DNA from 4 places in the Lentibacillus juripiscarius genome. Region 1 is predicted to be linked to each of the others. Evidence: predicted binding sites of a transcription regulator. Region 1 holds the regulator's gene; each other region holds the start of a gene.

Region 1 (4,875 bases):
CCAAGTGACCTGCCAATGAAGCCGCCTCATGAGAAATTCCCTCCATCAGGTCACCATCGCTCACAAGTGCATATGTATGGTGGTCAATAATAGAAAAGTCTTGTTTATTGTATGTTGCCGCCAGATGTGCTTCAGCCATAGCCATTCCAACCGACATGGCGATTCCCTGTCCAAGTGGTCCAGTTGTAGCCTCCACGCCATCTGTATGGTGCACTTCCGGATGCCCTGGGGTTATGGATCCCCACTGGCGGAAAGATTTCAGATCATCCATCGTTACATTGTAGCCGGACAGGTGCAGGAGCCCATACAGAAGCATCGAGCCATGACCTGCTGACAGAACAAAACGATCCCGGTTAAACCAGCTGGCGTTTTTAGGGTTATGGGTCATAAAATCGGTCCATAATGTATATGCCATTGGTGCGGCCCCCATTGGCAGGCCGGGATGACCGGAATTTGCATTTTCAATCGCATCAATTGCCAGTGTTCGGATTGTATTGATCGATAGCTGCTCAGTATATTGCGACAAAGTGATACCCCTTTCCATTCGTGATTTTTATATCCTTCCTAATTCTATAACGAAACTAGTTCTGCAACAAGCATGAATACAGCGTTTTAATTTTTTTTATTTCTCTCTTGCATATCCCGGACTTTCCTAGGTGTAACATCATTGCCTTCAGGATCTTTCACGGTCATGGATTTTAGCTGATTTTTAAACGACTTTCGCACATTTTGCAAATATTCTTCCCGCAAAGCTTTTTGTTCGGTCTGCTCTTTTACTGTCAGACCTTCCTCTTTAGACTTTTTCGCCAGCTCATTTATGCGTTCCAGTTTTTCTTTTGATATCATGTTAAACCTCCTGGAGCCAATAAAAAATAAAAATAGGGACAACGATGCTGTTCCTATTATGTCATATTACGCTCCCCCGAAGCTATTATCAAGTTTTTTGATATTCCTGATATCTTCGATGGACGGTTGCTTTAGATACCGGATGCCCCAAGCCTTTTAGGGTTTGGGCAATTTCTTCAAACGTCATATTATTCTTTCTTAAACGAACTACCTCTTCTATCGGAAATTGTTTACGGTCCTTTCCGGGTGCCTTATCACGGTTTGTCAAATTTTGGCTTGGGTCAAACCCGCTGTCAACCGCTTTCTTCATACCTCGTCTGATTTTGGCGTTATGGATTTTTCGCTGGTATTCTTCTACTATGCCTACAATTTGCAGGACCATGGAATCCGATTCAGACAATTCCAGTTCCCCATCATGCAACGCAGTATAAATGCTGACCCCCATTTTTTGCAGCTGATGGAACAGAGCGATTTTAGTATTCCCCCGTCCAAGTCTTGTTTCATCCTGGATAAGCAGACTGTCAGCCCTGCCTGATGCAAAATAATCAAGCATTTTAAAAACGCCGTCTCGATCTATTTCATATCCGCTGGCTTGCTCCTCAATATGATCACTAATTTCAAAATCATAGCGTCCGGCAAGCTGTATCAATTCCTCTTTTTGACGGTTTAGTGATGTTTCCTGTGCTGATTTATCTGTGCTGACACGGCAGTATATGATTGCTTTCAATTCGAAGTCCCCTTCTGGTATTATGCACTCGTTATTAAAGCGACGTATAAAAAGCCTAATGCAAAGGTGAATGCCACCAGATAAAATACATCTGTTTTCGTCATTTTTTCAAACATTTAAATCTGCTCCTTTCGCACGCAAGAACTTTTGTTCGCTTTTGTTTACCATTATATACGAACGTACGATCTTGTCAACTGTTTTTCGAACGAATGTTTGCATTTTCTTGCTGACCATGCTAAACTTCTAGTAATAAATCCTATTCATGAGGTGTTTAATAGATGACAAAACTCTCCAAAAGGCAAGAAGCGATTCTGGACTTTATAAAAGAACGGGTAAATGAGAAGGGCTACCCTCCCTCTGTAAGGGAGATTGCTGAGGCAGTGGGACTCGCATCAAGCTCGACGGTTCACGGTCATTTAGCAAGGCTGGAGAGCAAAGGATATATTAGGCGGGACCCCACAAAGCCTAGAGCAATAGAGGTCTTGGATTTGTCTGATGAAAGCCACATACCAAGAGAGGAGGCACGGTATGCACCTGTTATCGGCAAAGTAACGGCAGGCCTCCCTATCACTGCAGTGGAAAACATTGAACAATTTGTGCCGCTGCCGGGATCCGTTTCTGGCAGCACTGAAGAAAATCTGTTTGTCCTTATCATTGAAGGAGAAAGTATGATAGAAGCTGGAATACTTGATGGCGATATGGTTATTGTCAGACAGCAGAATGATGCGCAGAACGGGGATATAGTTGTTGCCATGACAGATGAAGATGAAGCGACCGTCAAACGGTTTTTCAAGGAAAAAGATCACGTTCGGCTGCAGCCGGAAAATGCAACGATGGATCCGCTCATTTATCATAATGTAACGATATTGGGTAAAGTCGTTGGATTGTACCGGAATATTGACTAAGAGGAAAAGGCTTCCGTCCAGATTGGACAGAAGCCTTTTCTATTAAATCGCAGTGCATATAGTCTATAACTACCATCGAAAAAAGAGTCTTTCCGACCATCCAAATATCCACCTTAATGTAAAGGGAATGATCAATCAATCATTAATCAAGAAAATTATTGAACTGGCAAAATACCTGCGATCTCTCGGCTTACACTGTAGCGCTTGGCTTGAAAAACCGTTCATATAAAAGAAGAGCTTTTTGCCCCTCTAAGTCGACAAGTATCCTTTGTATTTATTGATTAATTTTGACGCTCGTGTCTGGCTGATTCCTAAATCACTTGCCACCTTTCTTGTACTTGTGTATCGCTGATAGGATCTTAATACCATATCTTTTTCGATTTCCTCAAGGGCCTGGTCCAAGTGATAAAGGACAGGGGCTTGCACCATCGGATGCTGATGATGTCGGATGAACGGGGGTAAATCCTCCGTTCGGATAATCGATTCAGCCATGATAACCGATCGTTCGATAATGTTTTGTAGCTGTCTGATATTTCCTGGCCATGAATAACTGGATAACAGATTCATAGCCTCGTTCGAAATTAATCGACTGCCTTTATGCTTTTTATTAAATATGTTCAGAAAGTAATGAATGAGCGGGGTGATATCTTCCGGCCTCTCCCTTAAAGACGGGACTTCCAATTCGATCACATTTAAACGGTAATATAAATCTTCTCTAAACTTTCTTTCCGCCACAAGCTGATCAAGTTTATTATTGGTTGCCGCAAGTATGCGGACATCCACTTTCTTTGTTTCATGTCCGCCAACCGGTATAAATTCCTGGTCTTGGATAAGCTGCAATAGTTTGGGTTGCAGTTTTAATGGCATATCACCGATTTCATCAAGGAATACGGTGCCGTGATTAGCAGATTCGATCAACCCTTTTTTACCAGTATTTCTAGCACCTGTAAAAGCACCAGATGTGTAACCAAACAATTCCGATTCCAGTAAATCTTCGGGAATGGCTGCGCAGTTGATGGTTAGAAATTCATTGTTTTGACGGTGGCTCTGTTGATGAATCAGATTGGCAATCAATCCCTTCCCGGTTCCTGACTCCCCCTGAATAAGAACCGTAGAGTTAACGGCAGCAGCTTTTTTCGCTTGTTTGATTAAATACCTCATTTTTTCACTAGTAAAGATCAAATTGTGTTCTGGTTCATTATTTTGTTGAGAGATCGATTCGCTGGTTATTTCTAACGTTTTGAATCGCTGTAATTCTTGTGATGTACAAACAACCAGTTCAATGTCATTTTCCCGATTTAAAATGGGCACTGCTGTGGTTATTAGCTCACTTTTAATAAATGTGGATTGTTGTATGGTAATGGGTTGCTTTTTTTCAAACACGATGTCAACGAGAGAGGGAGTCCAATACCCTTTCTCAACAAGCTCAGCATTGTTTTTGCCTACGACGTCACCTGGTTTTACGCCGTAATGTTCTTCACACTTTTGATTGACGAAAACAATGCGTTTGTCTGCATCAAGCACAAAAATTTCGTCAGAGGAGTGATTTACTATTTTTTCAAGTGTTTCTTTATTGATTTCGAGAAAGTCATCACCATGCCATCCATTCGCCAATCCTCTCACCTCTGGTTTCTTTTTTAATCGTAGGGATAAGAAGCCTCACAAAGCACAATGAACGTACCGTTGTAGTAACTATTCATCGTAGCACATTCAGTTCCTTATCTTCTATATATTTTTACTTTTTATAATTTTATTATTACTGAACCGCTTTTAATTCAACACGAATGTAAAGCAACTCAATTTTAATCATAAAGTGTTGAGCAAACAGCATTTTTGTATTGGCATGATATTTGCTTAGCAAATTATGAAAGCGCTTAAATATTAACCAAAAGGGGCGTGACTGGAATGCCATCACATGAATCTAACCCAAACACAGAGAACAATCTCACACAAACATTGCCTTATCGCTTTTATTCCGATCCGGAAATTTTAAAATCCGAGCAAGAAAAAATTTTTTCAAAGTCGTGGCAGTATGTTTGCCATGAAAGTTATGTTCGTCAACCCGGGGACTTTTTCACCGCAGAAGTGGCCGGTGAACCAATTGTTGTTACAAGGAGTAAAGATGGCGAGTTGTACGCGTTTTATAATGTCTGTCCGCATCGTGCGACAAAACTTATTGATAATGAAGCAGGAAACAAGAAGATTTTACAATGTCCTTATCACGGTTGGACGTTTCATCTGAACGGAGAATTGAATAAAGCGCCAAATTTTAAAGGTGTACCGGGTTTTTGTCCTGCTGACTTTTCGTTAAGACATATCCAAGTTGCATCGAAATCGTCTTTAGTATTTGTCAATTTGGATCCAAACGCACCATCACTCGAGGATTCCTATGATGAT
Region 2 (4,875 bases), on a different contig from region 1:
TCCAGTGCCATGCGAGCAATTTCGCGGCGGATCGGATCGAACCCTGACAGAACTACCGCTTCCGGTGTGTCGTCAATGATCAGGTCGATACCGGTCAGTGTTTCCAGTGTCCGGATGTTGCGTCCTTCACGGCCAATAATCCGACCCTTCATTTCATCATTTGGAAGGTTGACAACCGATACAGTCGTTTCGGCAACATGGTCTGCAGCACAGCGCTGCAGGGCCAGTGAAAGAATGCTTTTCGCTTTCTTATCAGCTTCTTCCTTCGCACGGTTCTCAGCCTCTTTAATCATCAATGCCGATTCATGGCTGACCTCCTGCTCCACACGGTCCAAAATAACCTGTTTTGCCTGGTCAGTCGTATAACCTGAAATGCGTTCAAGCTCTGTTTGCTGCTCGTTAAGCATTGCTTCCACTTTGCTTTCCATTTCTTCAATTTGTTGTTGTTTTTCTGTTAATGATTCTTCTTTTCCCTCCAGCGTAAGTTCTCGCTTATCAAGCGTTTCACTCTTTTTGTCCAGACTTTCTTCTTTTTGCATCAGGCGATTTTCCTGCTTTTGCACTTCCATCCGGCGCTCTCGGAGCTCATCTTCAGTCTCCTGACGAAGTTTATGATTTTCATCTTTTGCCTCTAGCAGGGCTTCCTTCTTGGTAGCATCTGCATTCCGATGAGCTTCATCAACTATCTGTTTTGCCAAATTTTCCGCACTGGAAATTTTAGCCTCTGCAATTGAACGGCGAATCAAATAACCAACAACAATACCGACGATCAGGATTACGGCAAGCAAAATGGAGATGATAAAGGGACTATCCATGATTTCACCTCCTATTGCTATAAAGTTGTACAATTGATTCATTATTGTCGGCATGTACAATGTTCAATAATAAATAATTTAGTGTATAATAAACTATAAAATTATACAAGTTAATTTTAATTGCACCTATAACCAATGTCAAGGAATCATGACAATTATAAGAAATTAATTCGAAGGCTTAGTTTATCATCAAGCCCCGGCGAACTTATGCAGTAAGACTTCATAAGTGCTAAAAAGTCCTTCGCCGGCGGATGCCAGCAAAGGACTTTGGAAACGAATGTATTCAGCTGGAGTCAGTCTTAAACGTCCAGGCTTTCCTGGTTTTGTTCGTCTGGCTCTTCTTCCGGCGTATCGTCCAGTTTATAGTGTTTGCGGATTGCATGATGGATTTCAAGTTTGATATTCTCATTTTCTTTCAGGAACTGTTTCGCATTTTCCCGTCCCTGGCCTAGCCGTTCGCTATTATAGGAATACCAAGCACCACTTTTAGTAACAATATCCAGTTCTGATCCGATATCAAGAATTTCTCCTTCTTTGGAAATTCCTTCCCCATACATGATATCGACCTCTGCCTGTTTAAATGGAGGGGCCATTTTATTTTTAACCACTTTCAATCTTGCTTTATTTCCTACCATATCATTGCCTTGTTTCAGTGTTTCGGCACGACGGACTTCGAGTCTGACAGATGAATAGAATTTAAGTGCACGGCCGCCAGGAGTTGTTTCCGGATTGCCAAACATAACGCCGACTTTTTCCCTGATCTGGTTGATGAATATGGCCGTTGTATTTGACTTGTTGATGGCACCGGACAATTTTCTTAATGCCTGTGACATCAGACGAGCCTGCAGCCCGACGTGTGAATCTCCCATTTCACCTTCTATTTCCGCTTTCGGTACCAGTGCTGCAACTGAGTCGACAACAATAATGTCGACAGCTCCACTGCGGACCAGTGCCTCCGCAATCTCCAGTGCCTGCTCACCGGTATCCGGCTGCGATAAGAGCAATTCCTCAATATCTACCCCAAGTGCCCGTGCATACGTCGGATCAAGTGCGTGCTCAGCATCGATAAAAGCAGCCTGTCCACCCTGCTGCTGTGCTTCAGCAATAGCATGGAGCGCAACAGTTGTTTTACCGGAAGATTCCGGCCCGTAAATTTCAACGACACGCCCTCTTGGGTAGCCACCAATTCCAAGTGCCACATCCAGTGCGAGTGAACCGCTCGGAATGCTTGCAATTTTTTGCCCTTCCTGATCTCCCAGTTTCATGATGGACCCTTTGCCAAATTGTTTTTCAATTTGCTTCAGAGCCATATCCAAAGCTTGTTTTCTATCTCCCAACGAGTTTACCTCCTTTAATGAACTAGTTACATCATACGCCTTTTTTATCAATTTGCCAAGAAAGAAACGAATGAGTGTTCCCGTATTTTTACGTCATTTTGACAGGAAAAAAGCGAATTTGACCGGACAGAATGCGATAAAATAAAATTTTCCGCTTCTATTCCGGCCAATAATTCTATTTTAACAAATTATATAAAAGTTCATAACCCTTTAACACTGATTGTTTGCGGATCGTATTGCGATCACCGTAAAAATTATGTTTTTCCACCTGCTGCTCTCCGGATTTGTCATGGATTGCAATGAATACCGTACCTGCCGGGTGACCTTCTGAACTGTCCGGACCCGCAACACCGGTAAAGCTGATACCGATATCCGCATCCATTTGGGAACAGACATTGGCAGCCATTGCTTGGGCACATGCCTCACTGACTGCGCCATGCTGTTTGAGCAGCTGGGAAGGTACATGCAGCACATTTTCCTTCACACTTGCATCATAACAGACGATTCCGCCGCGGCATACTTCCGAAGCACCAGGTACAGCAATCATTTTTTCCGTAAACATACCGCCCGTTAGGCTTTCGGCTGCTGCTGCGGTTTTGCCCTGGTCCTTCAGCAGGTTCAGGACCCGTTCTTCCAATGATTGCTCATCAGTGCCATAATAATATTCTCCAACCCTGTCAAGAATGTCCCGTTTTGTCCGCTTTATCAGGGCAACCGCCTCCTCATCTGTCGAAGCCTTGGCCGTCAGCCGAATGGCTATTCCCTCATTTTGGGCAAGCGGAGCTATAGTCGGATTCGTCTGCTGCCTGATCAAATCCTGCAATTCATGTTCAAGCCGGGATTCACCAATACCTATGAACCGGAGCATAACCGATTTGATCATCTTATCTTCGCCTGTCAGACGCCGGATGTATGGCAGAACACTGTCGGCCATCATCCGCTTCATCTCCCGTGGTACACCAGGGAGGAAAACCCACGTTTTTTCCCCATATGAAACAATCATTCCAGGGGCCATACCCGTATGATTCTCAAGAACGTCCGCTCCGGCAAATACGCGTGCCTGTTTACGGTTATTCGGCGTCATATTGACCTCTTTTTCAGCAAAGTGGGTCTTAATTTTCTCCATGGATGGTCCATGTTCGACCATTTCGATACCGGCCAGCTTCTGGAAAGCCTCTCGTGTTAAATCATCTTCCGTGGGGCCCAGCCCGCCTGTAACGATGATAATATCTGATCTTTTGTTTGAAACTCGAAATTGCTGTTCCACACGCTGAAGATTATCACCGACAACAGCATGGTGATGAACATTTATTCCAGCTGCGGCCAGTTTTTCCGATATCCACTGTGCATTCGTATCCGCAATTTGTCCAAGCAGCAACTCTGTTCCTACTGCAATGATTTCCGTACTGATTGTTTTTGTCATTATTTGGAATCCCTCATTACATGCCAATTTTTAACAAAATACTCGTAGCCTGACAGCACCGTAAAGAACAGTGCTGCATACAGCATTATCATCCCAAATGGAAAGCCTGCATAAGCGAATGGAAAATTATGAAGCAACAGGACAGCTATTGCAATCATTTGTGTGGCAGTTTTTATTTTCCCCATGCTGCCCGCAGCCAATACGATACCTTCACCAGCGGCTACCAGACGTAATCCCGTCACAGCAAATTCCCTGCTGATGATAACGATCACTATCCAGCCTGGTGCGATGCCCATTTCAACGAGCAAAATCAGAGCCGAGGCAACAAGCAGTTTATCTGCAAGCGGGTCTAAAAACTTCCCCAGATTTGTCACCAGGTTATATTTCCGTGCATAATGGCCATCAACCCAATCAGTTGCCGCCGCGATAATAAATAAAACCGCCGCGGCAAGATGGGATCCAGGCAGCACATTTTCACCAATCATCCACTCTCCCCAATCGAAAGGGATACTAAGCAACAAAATAAAAACCGGTATTAAAAATATACGTGAAAGCGTCAACTTGTTCGGTAAATTCACAATAAATTCCTCCTGCGTGATAAAACCCTTCCCTGTTCACCTTAGGAAGGGTCTCAGAATGGCGGCAGTTTAATCTGACTGCTCCTCTGATCTGTCAATGTTAATCCAAAGATGCTGATAGACTTCATTCTCGGCATCAATCGGATAGTCAAGCTTGACACCATCAATAGTTATATCCAGATTTGGAGCACTTCCAACATTAAACCATACTCGATCAGCGTCCGTTAGCTCAAATTCAATCGGAGCGTCGTCAACTGAGACCATACCTGAGTAGAGAGATTCCTCATCACCTTTTTCAACTGCCAGCCACGAATCACCCATCACATCAATCGAAACAGATACATCATCACTTGCGTTTTTAAGTGTGAGGGTTGATTCCGGAGGTGCTCCTGAACCGGTTTCTTCGACAACAAGCTCAGGTTGAGAACTATTCGTTTCTTCGTCGACTGACGAATCGTTTTCTTCATCCTGCTGTCCCTGATCTGCTGCATTGCTGTCATTTCCGTCCGACTCTGCTCCATTTTCACCCTGGTCTTGTCCACTTTCTTCTTTACTGCTTCCAGAATCACGGATAATCGCATTATCTTCCTGCGGCTCTTCTGGTTCGGTATTGCTCTCTTCCGGCGTATCCTGGGCAAAGAACCAGAAGACTGCCAAGATGCCAATTATCAGCAAGACAACAATCACCGTCGGTATCAATGAAAAAACGGAAGCACGTTTCG
Region 3 (4,875 bases), on a different contig from region 1:
GTGCCCTGAACTACGGCCACAATGATGAAACCATGCAGGAAAAAATGATTGAATATATCCGGCATGATGGCATCATACACAGTCTTGATATGGGGACAACGACACGGGGAGCGTTTCTTGAAAGCTTCAGGGATGTCATCCTTACGCCGCGCAATCTTGATTATAAAGTGATGTTTCCTGGACCAACCGGAACGAATTCGGTGGAAAGTGCCTTGAAAATCGCCCGGAAAGTGACCGGGCGTGATACCGTCATCAGTTTTACCAACGCATTTCATGGTATGACCATTGGCTCCCTTTCTGTGACAGGGAATTCCTTTAAACGGCACGGTGCAGGTGTTCCGCTTCATCATTCGGTTTCCATGCCATTTGATGATTATATGGAGGGGCACGATACTATTGCTTATCTGGAAAGGTTTCTCGAGGACAGCGGAAGCGGTGTAGCACTGCCGGCGGCTATCATTCTGGAAACAGTTCAGGGTGAGGGCGGCATCAATGCGGCAGGAATGGATTGGTTGAAAAAAGTAGCTAATCTCTGCAAGCGCTGGGATATTCTGCTAATCGTCGATGACGTCCAGGCAGGCTGCGGCAGAACTGGTACATTCTTCAGCTTTGAACCAGCAGAAATTGAACCGGATATTGTCTGCCTTTCCAAATCCATCGGTGGTATTGGTTTACCAATGGCCATTACATTGATCAAACCGGAATATGACCAATGGGGGCCTGGCGAGCATAACGGGACATTCCGCGGAAATAACCTCGCTTTCCTTGCAGCACAAGAGGCATTGACCCATTGGGAAACCGATGAATTCAGTGAAGAAATCCAGGAAAAGGGCAAGTTCCTGCGCGATACAATTAATCGCCTGATAAAAACATACCCAGGCCTTGATGCTCAAGCCCGCGGCAGAGGTCTGATGCAAGGGATAGCAATGGGCAAACCCGAACTGGCTGATGAGATTTGCGCGGAGGCGTTCCAACGAGGGCTGATTGTGGAAACATCCGGTCCAAAAGATGAGGTTGTCAAATTTCTCCCACCGCTAAATATAGATAAAGAAGGACTCGAGAAGGGGCTTAATATACTGGAAGACAGCATAAAAACCGTTCTTGGCCAATAGATTGGTAATAAAACGCGAGAGCAGAGGTGTTGGAAAATGATTGTAAAATCACTTGAAGATCTAGTCGGAACAGAAGACGAAACTTCCGGGGAAACCTGGTCGAGCCGGCGATTCATCCTTAAAAAAGACGGCGTTGGCTTCAGCATGAATGACACGATTATTAAGGCAGGAACGGAAAATTATTTCTGGTATAAAAACCATATTGAAGCAGTTTATTGCATTGAAGGCGAAGGCACGATCGAAAAAGTCGAAACCGGCGATGTGTATGACATTAAACCGGGCACGATGTATCTTTTGGATGAACATGATAAACATGTCCTTCGTGCAAAATCGCAAATGCGTATGGTATGTGTTTTCAATCCGCCCCTTGTCGGAACCGAAACACATAATGAAGAAGGCTATTACCCGCTGTTGACAGAATAGAAGCAGCGCCCCCCGAATGATGACTTAGTCGTCATTCGGGTTTTTTGTGAGTTAAACAGCGGCAATGTCAAACTGCCCTGGCTCCATACCCGCGGCCAGTCCGATTTGCTTGCCGCAAGCGAATATGTCAAGATGAAATTAGAAATGCGTGTTCAAAAAGGAGGACTTGTTGAACAACCTCCAGAAATAAACTCCAGATAGGGGGACGAGAAAATGAAAGGCGTTATTGTAAAAGAACCAGGCGGACCGGACCAGTTGAAAATGACCGAACTGCCCAAACCGGAAGCAGGAAAGGACGATTTGCTGATCAAGGTGAACATGGCCGCCGTTAATCGTACAGATATCGTCAGCCGCGAAGGAAAGGCAGGCTATGCATCCAATCCCATTCTGGGGGTCGAGGTAGCTGGCACAGTTGTTGAAGCAAACGGCGCTCATTCTTTTCAAGTAGGTGATCGTGTGATGGGGCTTGTGAATGGAGGCGGTTATGCCGAATACGCCGTCATGCCCGCAAGCCGTGCGATGAAAATCCCTGAATCCCTGTCATTTTCGGAAGGAGCAGCCATCCCGGAAGTGTTCCTGACTGCCTATCAGACATTATTTTGGATTGGCAACCTAAAGGAAGACGATACTGTCCTGATTCATGCCGGTGCCAGTGGTGTAGGAACTGCTGCTATCCAGCTGGCCAAACAAACAACCGGAGCAAAAGTAATTGCTACCGCGGGAACAGAACGAAAGCTTCGATTTTGCGCTGAGCTTGGAGCTGACGTTACCATTAATTATAAAGAACAGCCGTTTGACAAAGCGGTACTGGAAGCAACGGACAACCAAGGAGCTGATCTGATTCTTGATTTCATCGGTGCTTCTTATTGGGACAAGAACCTTACAAGCATCAATACGGATGGCCGCTGGGTCCTGATTGGTATATTGGGTGGGAGCGAACTGGAATCCATTGACTTAATGACAATCATGTCCAAGCGCATCCAGCTGACAGGAACCCTGCTCACACCAAGGAGCGACGCTTATAAGGCTGAATTGAGCAAGGAATTTATCGAAAAAGTGACACCTTATTTCGAACAGGGCAGCGTACGCCCGGTACTGGACAGTACATTTCCGGCTGAACAAGCGGATGAAGCCCATATCCACATGGAAGAAAACCGGAACATCGGAAAAATTATTTTGAACATGGATTCAGATGACAGTTAAATCGGAAGAAAAAAATCGTGCCACCTTAAAATTTGGGGTGGCGCAGTTTTTTATTTGAATCACGAACAAACGTTTGACATCCTGTTCGGTTGTGGTATAATGCAAACAAACGTTCCGCTGGAGGGCTGGCTGTCATGGATAAATTGCTTTTTAAGGCATTGCAGACAAGAAAGAAACTTGAAATGATTTACCTTAAGGCCGATAATAGAACAAGCTACCGTGTTATTCGTGTGCTTGGCATTCATGAAGATCGGGTGAGGGCATACTGTTTCACACGGCAGGAGGTAAGAACGTTCAAAAAAGACAACATATTATCAATCGGACCAGTCCGGACAGGAAGAATGGGGGCATAAGGAATGCTTGCAAATAACCAGACAGCAGTAAATTGGACCAAGGAAATGCAGCAGGAACACGTTGAAAAACTAAAAGAAACTTTGTATGAATACGAGGAAAGAACAAAGTCATCGCAAAAATAATGGATGTGTGCCTGGACTGGCTGCCCAAATGGCTCTTCCAGGCCGATACATAGAAACACTTACGGTAAGACAGACTATCCGTGTGGAGGTGTTTCTAATGGGCAAAAGAAGAAAAAATGATACTGGCATTAGTGATGAACAAGCAGTTAGAAAAGACTTGTCCAGAGAATTTGATCATGAATTTGCAAACGAACCACTAACTGAAAACGAACGGCAAAACAATAAAAAAACGAAAAAACGGCAATAACAGCCATAAAGGGCTGGGACATAACGAAAATCTTCAGCATGAAAGCCGAATGATGACTGGAGTATTTTCCTATGATGTTGGGGTGAGTTTTAACCACCGCTGCAGAAAAATACTTCGCTTTCCGGGGGCGGCTGATGAGCCTCCTCGTGCTGGCGCACTGCGGGGTCTCATCTAGGCCTCTGCTCCCCCAGGAGTCTCCGTATTTTTCCTTCGCTAGTTTAGGTGGTGGAGTGGAAACCCATTATTTTAAAAAAGAAAAACCCGATATAGTTTGATCATCTACGGGAAAAATGTTGAATCATCGTTCGGATATTTCGTTGCTTAAATACTTTTGTCCCAGCCTCCTGAAAATATCATAAGGGTGATCACTTGATGAATGTCCGAATGGAAATAACGTATCAGACACCCAAAGGGACGGAAACAGCTTTTACCTCTGACGAAATGCGTGCTCCAAAAGCGTTATTAATAGCCGAGGATTTGCAAAAAACAGGCCGGGTCAGCGATATCCAATTTGTGGACAATCATGATAACAGCTGGAACATGAAAGAATTGTCCAGACAAATGGAGGAAATCCAGACAGAGCCACATAATATCACCGTCTACTTTGACGGCGGGTATGATCTGAAAACACGGACTTCCGGGTTGGGGTGTGCTATTTATTATGAACAGAATGAAAAAGCCTACCGTCTCCGGAAAAATGCACGTGTGGAGGAACTTGAATCCAATAATGAGGCCGAGTACGCTGCCTGTCATCTGGCATTGCAAGAGCTGGAGTATTTAGATGTCCATCATTTGCCGGTTACCATTACAGGTGATTCCCTCGTCGTCATCATGCAGTTGAAAGGGGAATGGCCATGCTATGAGCCTCAATTATCAAGGTGGGCTGATCGGATTGATAACCTGATTAGCCGTATGGGTATCGACCCGGAATTCAATCTCGTGTCCCGGAAAAAGAATAAAGAAGCAGATCACCTGGCTTCCCAGGCGCTGCAAGACATTGAGATTACAAGCACAACGGAACAATCCAACTAAAAGCCGGGGATACGGATATGAATGCACACCGCATTCCCGGCTGTCTCATATAAAGTCGTCTTGTGAATCAACAAAAGCGATCCGGTTATGCATGACGCGGCGAGCTTCTAACCACGCCGCTTTGGCTGTGCCATACAATATCCATGGAGAGGGAAGGTCAAATGGATGATTGGATGGCAGCGAGTCTGCTTCCTCTTTGGTTAAGTCCATCCAAATGTAGGTATCCCCATCAGTCTGCCGCGAGAATTCCCGGTAATCGTCTTCCACTGTTTCCCATAAACCATTTTGTTCTGTGATATCACTCCATGGATAAATGGCGTGCAAATAATGATGCTTTTTTTGGTCCGGCTTTGTGATCAGAAAACGGTTTTTTGCCTCATTT
Region 4 (4,875 bases), on a different contig from region 1:
GTAATTGCTTTACTCGGCATGAACAGGTCATCCTTCCGCTTTGAGTTCCAAAATGATATCACGAAGCTCGGCAGCTTTTTCGAAATCCAGATCTTTTGCAGCCTGCTTCATTTCTTTTTCCATGTCCTCCACCATCTTCGTTTTATCAGCTTTGCTCAGTTCAGCAGCATCTGCTTTCTTGCTTTCGTATGATTCATTATCTTCTGATGCGACAGTTGCACGGATGACATCTCTGACTTCTTTCCGTATGGTTGTCGGGGTGATATTATATTTTTCATTATAGGCGATTTGTTTTTCACGGCGGCGGTTCGTTTCATCCATCGCCACCTGCATCGACTTTGTCACCTTGTCGGCATACATGATGACTTCCCCGTTTTCATTCCGGGCAGCCCGGCCCATTGTCTGGATAAGGGAACGCTCTGAGCGGAGGAACCCTTCCTTATCAGCATCCAAAATGGCAACCAGTGACACTTCCGGTATATCCAGTCCTTCCCTTAGCAGGTTGATTCCTACTAAAACATCATACTTGCCGACACGCAAATCACGGATAATTTCTATCCGTTCCAGTGTCTTAATTTCTGAGTGAAGGTAGGCTACTTTGATGCCAATTTCCTTCAAGTAATCGGTCAGGTCTTCCGCCATTTTTTTCGTCAGTGTCGTCACAAGTACGCGCTCATTCCGCTGGGACCGCTTATTGATTTCCTCTATCAGATTGTCAACTTGCCCGTCGATTGGGCGCACGTCGATCTCGGGATCCAGCAGCCCCGTCGGACGGATGATTTGCTCGGTGACATCGGGTGCATGCTCCTCCTCATACGGTCCGGGCGTTGCCGAAACATAGATGAGCTGGTTGGTCGCTTTTTCAAACTCACCGAATGTCAATGGACGGTTATCCAAAGCGGACGGCAAACGAAAACCATGATCAACCAGCACTTGTTTACGTGCCTTGTCCCCATTATACATACCCCTGATCTGAGGAAGAGTAACGTGCGATTCGTCGACAACGACAAGGAAATCGTCCGGAAAGAAATCCAAAAGTGTATATGGCGTCGATCCTGGTTCCCGGAATGTCAGGTGCCGCGAATAATTCTCGATACCCGAACAGAAACCCATCTCGTTCATCATTTCAATATCATAGTTTGTCCGCTGCTCCAGCCGCTGCGCTTCAAGCAGCTTATCCTGCTCACGAAGTTCCGCTAGCTGTTCTTCCAGTTCTTTTTCGATATTTTTAATAGCCTTTTTCAGCTTTTCTTCACGGGTAACGAAGTGGGATGCCGGGAAAATAGCCACATGCTCGCGGTCCCCGACAATCTCACCTGTCAGAGCATCGACTTCACGGATTCGGTCAATTTCGTCACCGAAAAATTCAATCCGGATACAGTGTTCTTCCCTGGAGGCCGGAATAACCTCAACAGAATCCCCGCGGACTCGAAATGTGCCACGCTGGAAATCAATGTCATTCCTGGCATATTGAATGTCGACAAGATCACGTAAAAGCTGGTCGCGATCCTTTTCCATCCCCATCCTCAAAGAAAGGACCTGGCTTTTATATTCTTCCGGTGACCCTAGGCCGTAAATACACGACACACTTGAAACAATCAGCACATCACGCCGCTCAATCAAAGCAGATGTCGCCGAGTGCCGCAGTTTGTCAATTTCATCATTGATGCTTGCATCTTTTTCAATAAATGTGTCTGTTGACGGGACATACGCTTCCGGCTGATAGTAGTCATAATAGCTGACAAAATATTCGACAGCATTATTCGGAAACAGTTCCTTAAACTCACTGTACAGTTGTCCGGCCAATGTTTTATTGTGTGCAATAACAAGTGTCGGCCGGTTAATTTCTTCTAAGACATTGGAAACCGTAAACGTTTTTCCAGTTCCGGTAGCACCAAGCAATGTCTGATGCCGCTGACCAGCTTTCACTTTTTCGACCATTTCTGCTATCGCTTCAGGCTGGTCACCGCTCGGCTCGTACTGTGCCACAAGATCAAATTTATTTTCCAAACCGTAAACCTCCGTTCCTTGCCTTACTCTCATTCTATCATATCATTTAAATGAATAAACGAACAAATATTCGAATCATGGAATGCTCTATTTCCATTTTACCCGATTTACGCACATGAAATCACCCACCATGCTTAGGAAAACCAGCAAATACGGAAACTGCCTCTTTCCCCAGCAAAAAAACATTAGCAAGCGTGCCTGCTAATGCTGATCGGTCAATATAGTTGTAAATAATTCAGTCAGCGGCCGGTCATCCAGCTGCCGATGGTACTCTTCGATATGTCTCTGATAAGCATCCTGTTTTTCCGTACTGGAAAAAAAGCGGAGCAGCTCTTGTTCCGGTTTATGATGAAGATTAACCATTATGCCCACGCCAAGCCGGTTTAGTTCCCTTGCATTGACTTTTTCCTGCCCTGGCAATGGGTCGTACATGAAAATAGGTTTCCGTTTCATCAGACACTCACTGACGGTAACACCACCCGGCTTTGTTAAAACGGCATCAGCCTCGTCGTAGAGTGCATTCATCTCCATTTTGCTGCCAATATATGAAATGGGAGTCACGTTGTTGGGCCGATTCCGGAGCAGTTCTCTGTACAACGATTCATTTTTCCCGCATAGCACGTTGTAATGAATCGATGGTGATTTCAGCGATGACAGTAATTTGCGTATGCTTCCAGTACCCAGACTCCCGCCAGTCACCAGCACCCTGATGTTGCTATCTGTGTTTGCCTTATATTCCATTTTTCGATAGACCGGATGAATAGGAATGCCGGTTACAAAGACCCGTTCAGCCGGAATCCCTCTTCGGACAAGAAAGGCTTTCACAGCAGCTGTAGGCACAAAGTGGTAATCAATACCATCTATCCCCCAGACATCATTAATGAAAAAATCTGTATAGGCATTGACTGTAATCGACTGCAGCTGATTATTCAGCTTTAAGCGGCTCGCCAGGTTCGACGGCAATGCATGTGTGGAAACGAGTACCTGTGGATGATGTTCGCGGACAAGCCGTCTGAAGAAGGGGATAAACATCATCTCATAAAAGAAACTGCGGCGCTTCAGAGGTTTATTATTACAAGAAGCGTGCCTGTACAGCCTATCATAGAGCTCGGGAAAGAAGCGGATCCAATTCAGATAGGCGGAAGTAACCACTCTTTCGATATTTCCATAACTGTACGACAGTATATCCACTTTATCACATACCATATCAGTACGTGCCAACTGAACTGCTTCCATTAGTGCGTCGGCAGTATGGTGATGCCCTGTTTGAATTCTCATAAATGGCAAAAACAGTGCCTTATTCGAATCCATCAGTTCACCTCCATCGGGAAATCATGCCTTTGTTTGGCTTCAATTACCAATGACTTGAACAGAACAGACATGCTATAATTTTTCTCAGAGAGGAGCAATGCCATGATCTATTTCATCTCAGCCTGTACCATGATTGCTTTCATTTACTTTCTGAGAAAAGCTTACAATAATACAAAAGATATACAGGTTCGCAATATAAATCCCACTTCAGATGCTGCTGGGAACAAATCCACATTATCCATCCTTCATCTATCTGACTTGCATTTAGAGCATATTTCCATAAGCCCGGCACAGCTTGCAGCCAAACTCAGGAATGAACCAATTGACATGATCGCACTGACTGGTGACTTTCTTGACCGAAAACGGACCATCCCGAAACTGGATCCTTATCTTCGAGTATTGCAGAGTCTGGAACCTGCATATGGCGTGTATGCCGTTCTTGGCAATCATGATTATGTACTGGACGAGAACAATCTTACTGCACTAAAAAACATGCTGGAAAACTATGATGTTCGCGTTTTGCAAAACGGGAGTGATACCATTTTGGCCAATGGACACGTCATCAATATTATTGGTATTGATGATTCCAGCACAAACCGAAGTGATCTGTCAGCTGCCTATCAGCATGTGGAAAATGGAATGAATATCGTTCTGACACATGATCCGAACATTGTACTGGAGATGCAGAATTACAAGTTTGATTATTTAATGGCCGGTCACTTCCACGGCGGACAAATTTGTTACCCAAAAGCATATCATCTTGTCAAAATGGGCAAACTTGCCCGCCAGAATGTGATAAAAGGACTGCATTATTACCGGGAAGCACCATTCTATATTAGTGAGGGACTTGGCCAAACTGGTTTTAATATGCGTGTCGGCAGCCGGCCTGAAATCACGTTCCACCACATTGCCTTCCGTGCAGTCGAGCACGTTTCCTAGTCATTGTACTGCTGCAAAAGGCGCTCCTTCGACATAAAGAGATAAAACGGCTGATTCCGATGTCCCGATCCGGCAATAAAGTTGATGGGCAGAAAGGTTCCTTGTTTAAACAGGCGGTAATACGTGTTCCGGATTGGAAATGCTTCAAATCCGAGTCGGTCGATGCCTTTGTGCAGCAGTGTAATACCAAGGATCCCCTTGATTTCCGGGTATTTATGATGTCCCTCAACATAGCGTGATAAGGATTGCAAATCTCTTCGTATCGTGTGGTATAAACGTATTGCGCGCTGCAGTTCACTCTCGTCTCGCTGCGTATCGCGGATAATACGAATATTATGCAAATGAATTTTCAGCAATATATCATTTTTATTTATGGTTGTCCCATCCTGCAGCACAACCGATGCGCCTTTGTATGTTGTCGGGCGTACACGGAATATGGTGTTATTCATACGGCTGTCAGGTACGTATTGCAGTCTTGTGAGCTTGTAGTAAAGCGGGTCAAGCATATACCACATATTCAATAAATAGTTCCTCATTTGTCTGCCTTCTTTACGGAAAAGTAGCATCATTAGTTTGCTTAAATACGTTATTCCTAATGAAGGAAATTTTACCCAA

What was found. The regulator LexA, encoded in region 1, represses DNA repair genes until DNA is damaged. The targets are predictions, from matches to a motif close to CGAACATATGTTCG.
Region 2: recA (recombinase RecA) is a predicted target of LexA. The motif match lies at 2,220-2,233, and genes of this name have one in related genera.
Region 3: ACFSUO_RS02150 (WYL domain-containing protein) is a predicted target of LexA. The motif match lies at 2,801-2,814, and genes of this name have one in related genera.
Region 4: uvrB (excinuclease ABC subunit UvrB) is a predicted target of LexA. The motif match lies at 2,070-2,083, and genes of this name have one in related genera.

Annotation. Positions count from the first base shown of each region.
Region 1 covers NZ_JBHUNA010000023.1:1,590-6,464, forward strand. The annotation lists gene tkt (transketolase) at 1-526, opposite strand, end outside; gene ACFSUO_RS11135 (DUF896 domain-containing protein) at 613-846, opposite strand; gene ACFSUO_RS11140 (YneB family resolvase-like protein) at 935-1,573, opposite strand; gene lexA (transcriptional repressor LexA) at 1,852-2,478, shown strand; gene ACFSUO_RS11150 (sigma-54 interaction domain-containing protein) at 2,728-4,092, opposite strand; gene ACFSUO_RS11155 (aromatic ring-hydroxylating oxygenase subunit alpha) at 4,384-4,875, shown strand, end outside.
Region 2 covers NZ_JBHUNA010000004.1:23,234-28,108, forward strand. The annotation lists gene rny (ribonuclease Y) at 1-815, opposite strand, end outside; gene recA (recombinase RecA) at 1,115-2,152, opposite strand; gene ACFSUO_RS02605 (competence/damage-inducible protein A) at 2,328-3,575, opposite strand; gene pgsA (CDP-diacylglycerol--glycerol-3-phosphate 3-phosphatidyltransferase) at 3,575-4,153, opposite strand; gene ACFSUO_RS02615 (helix-turn-helix domain-containing protein) at 4,223-4,875, opposite strand, start outside.
Region 3 covers NZ_JBHUNA010000003.1:194,619-199,493, reverse strand. The annotation lists gene ectB (diaminobutyrate--2-oxoglutarate transaminase) at 1-1,112, shown strand, start outside; gene ACFSUO_RS02160 (ectoine synthase) at 1,149-1,535, shown strand; gene ACFSUO_RS02155 (NAD(P)H-quinone oxidoreductase) at 1,749-2,738, shown strand; gene ACFSUO_RS02150 (WYL domain-containing protein) at 2,873-3,091, shown strand; gene sspO (small acid-soluble spore protein O) at 3,312-3,461, shown strand; gene ACFSUO_RS02140 (ribonuclease H family protein) at 3,834-4,493, shown strand; gene ACFSUO_RS02135 (GNAT family N-acetyltransferase) at 4,539-4,875, opposite strand, start outside.
Region 4 covers NZ_JBHUNA010000020.1:168,314-173,188, reverse strand. The annotation lists gene uvrA (excinuclease ABC subunit UvrA) at 1-20, opposite strand, end outside; gene uvrB (excinuclease ABC subunit UvrB) at 28-2,010, opposite strand; gene ACFSUO_RS09720 (MGDG synthase family glycosyltransferase) at 2,212-3,321, opposite strand; gene ACFSUO_RS09715 (metallophosphoesterase) at 3,424-4,260, shown strand; gene ACFSUO_RS09710 (YkoP family protein) at 4,257-4,796, opposite strand.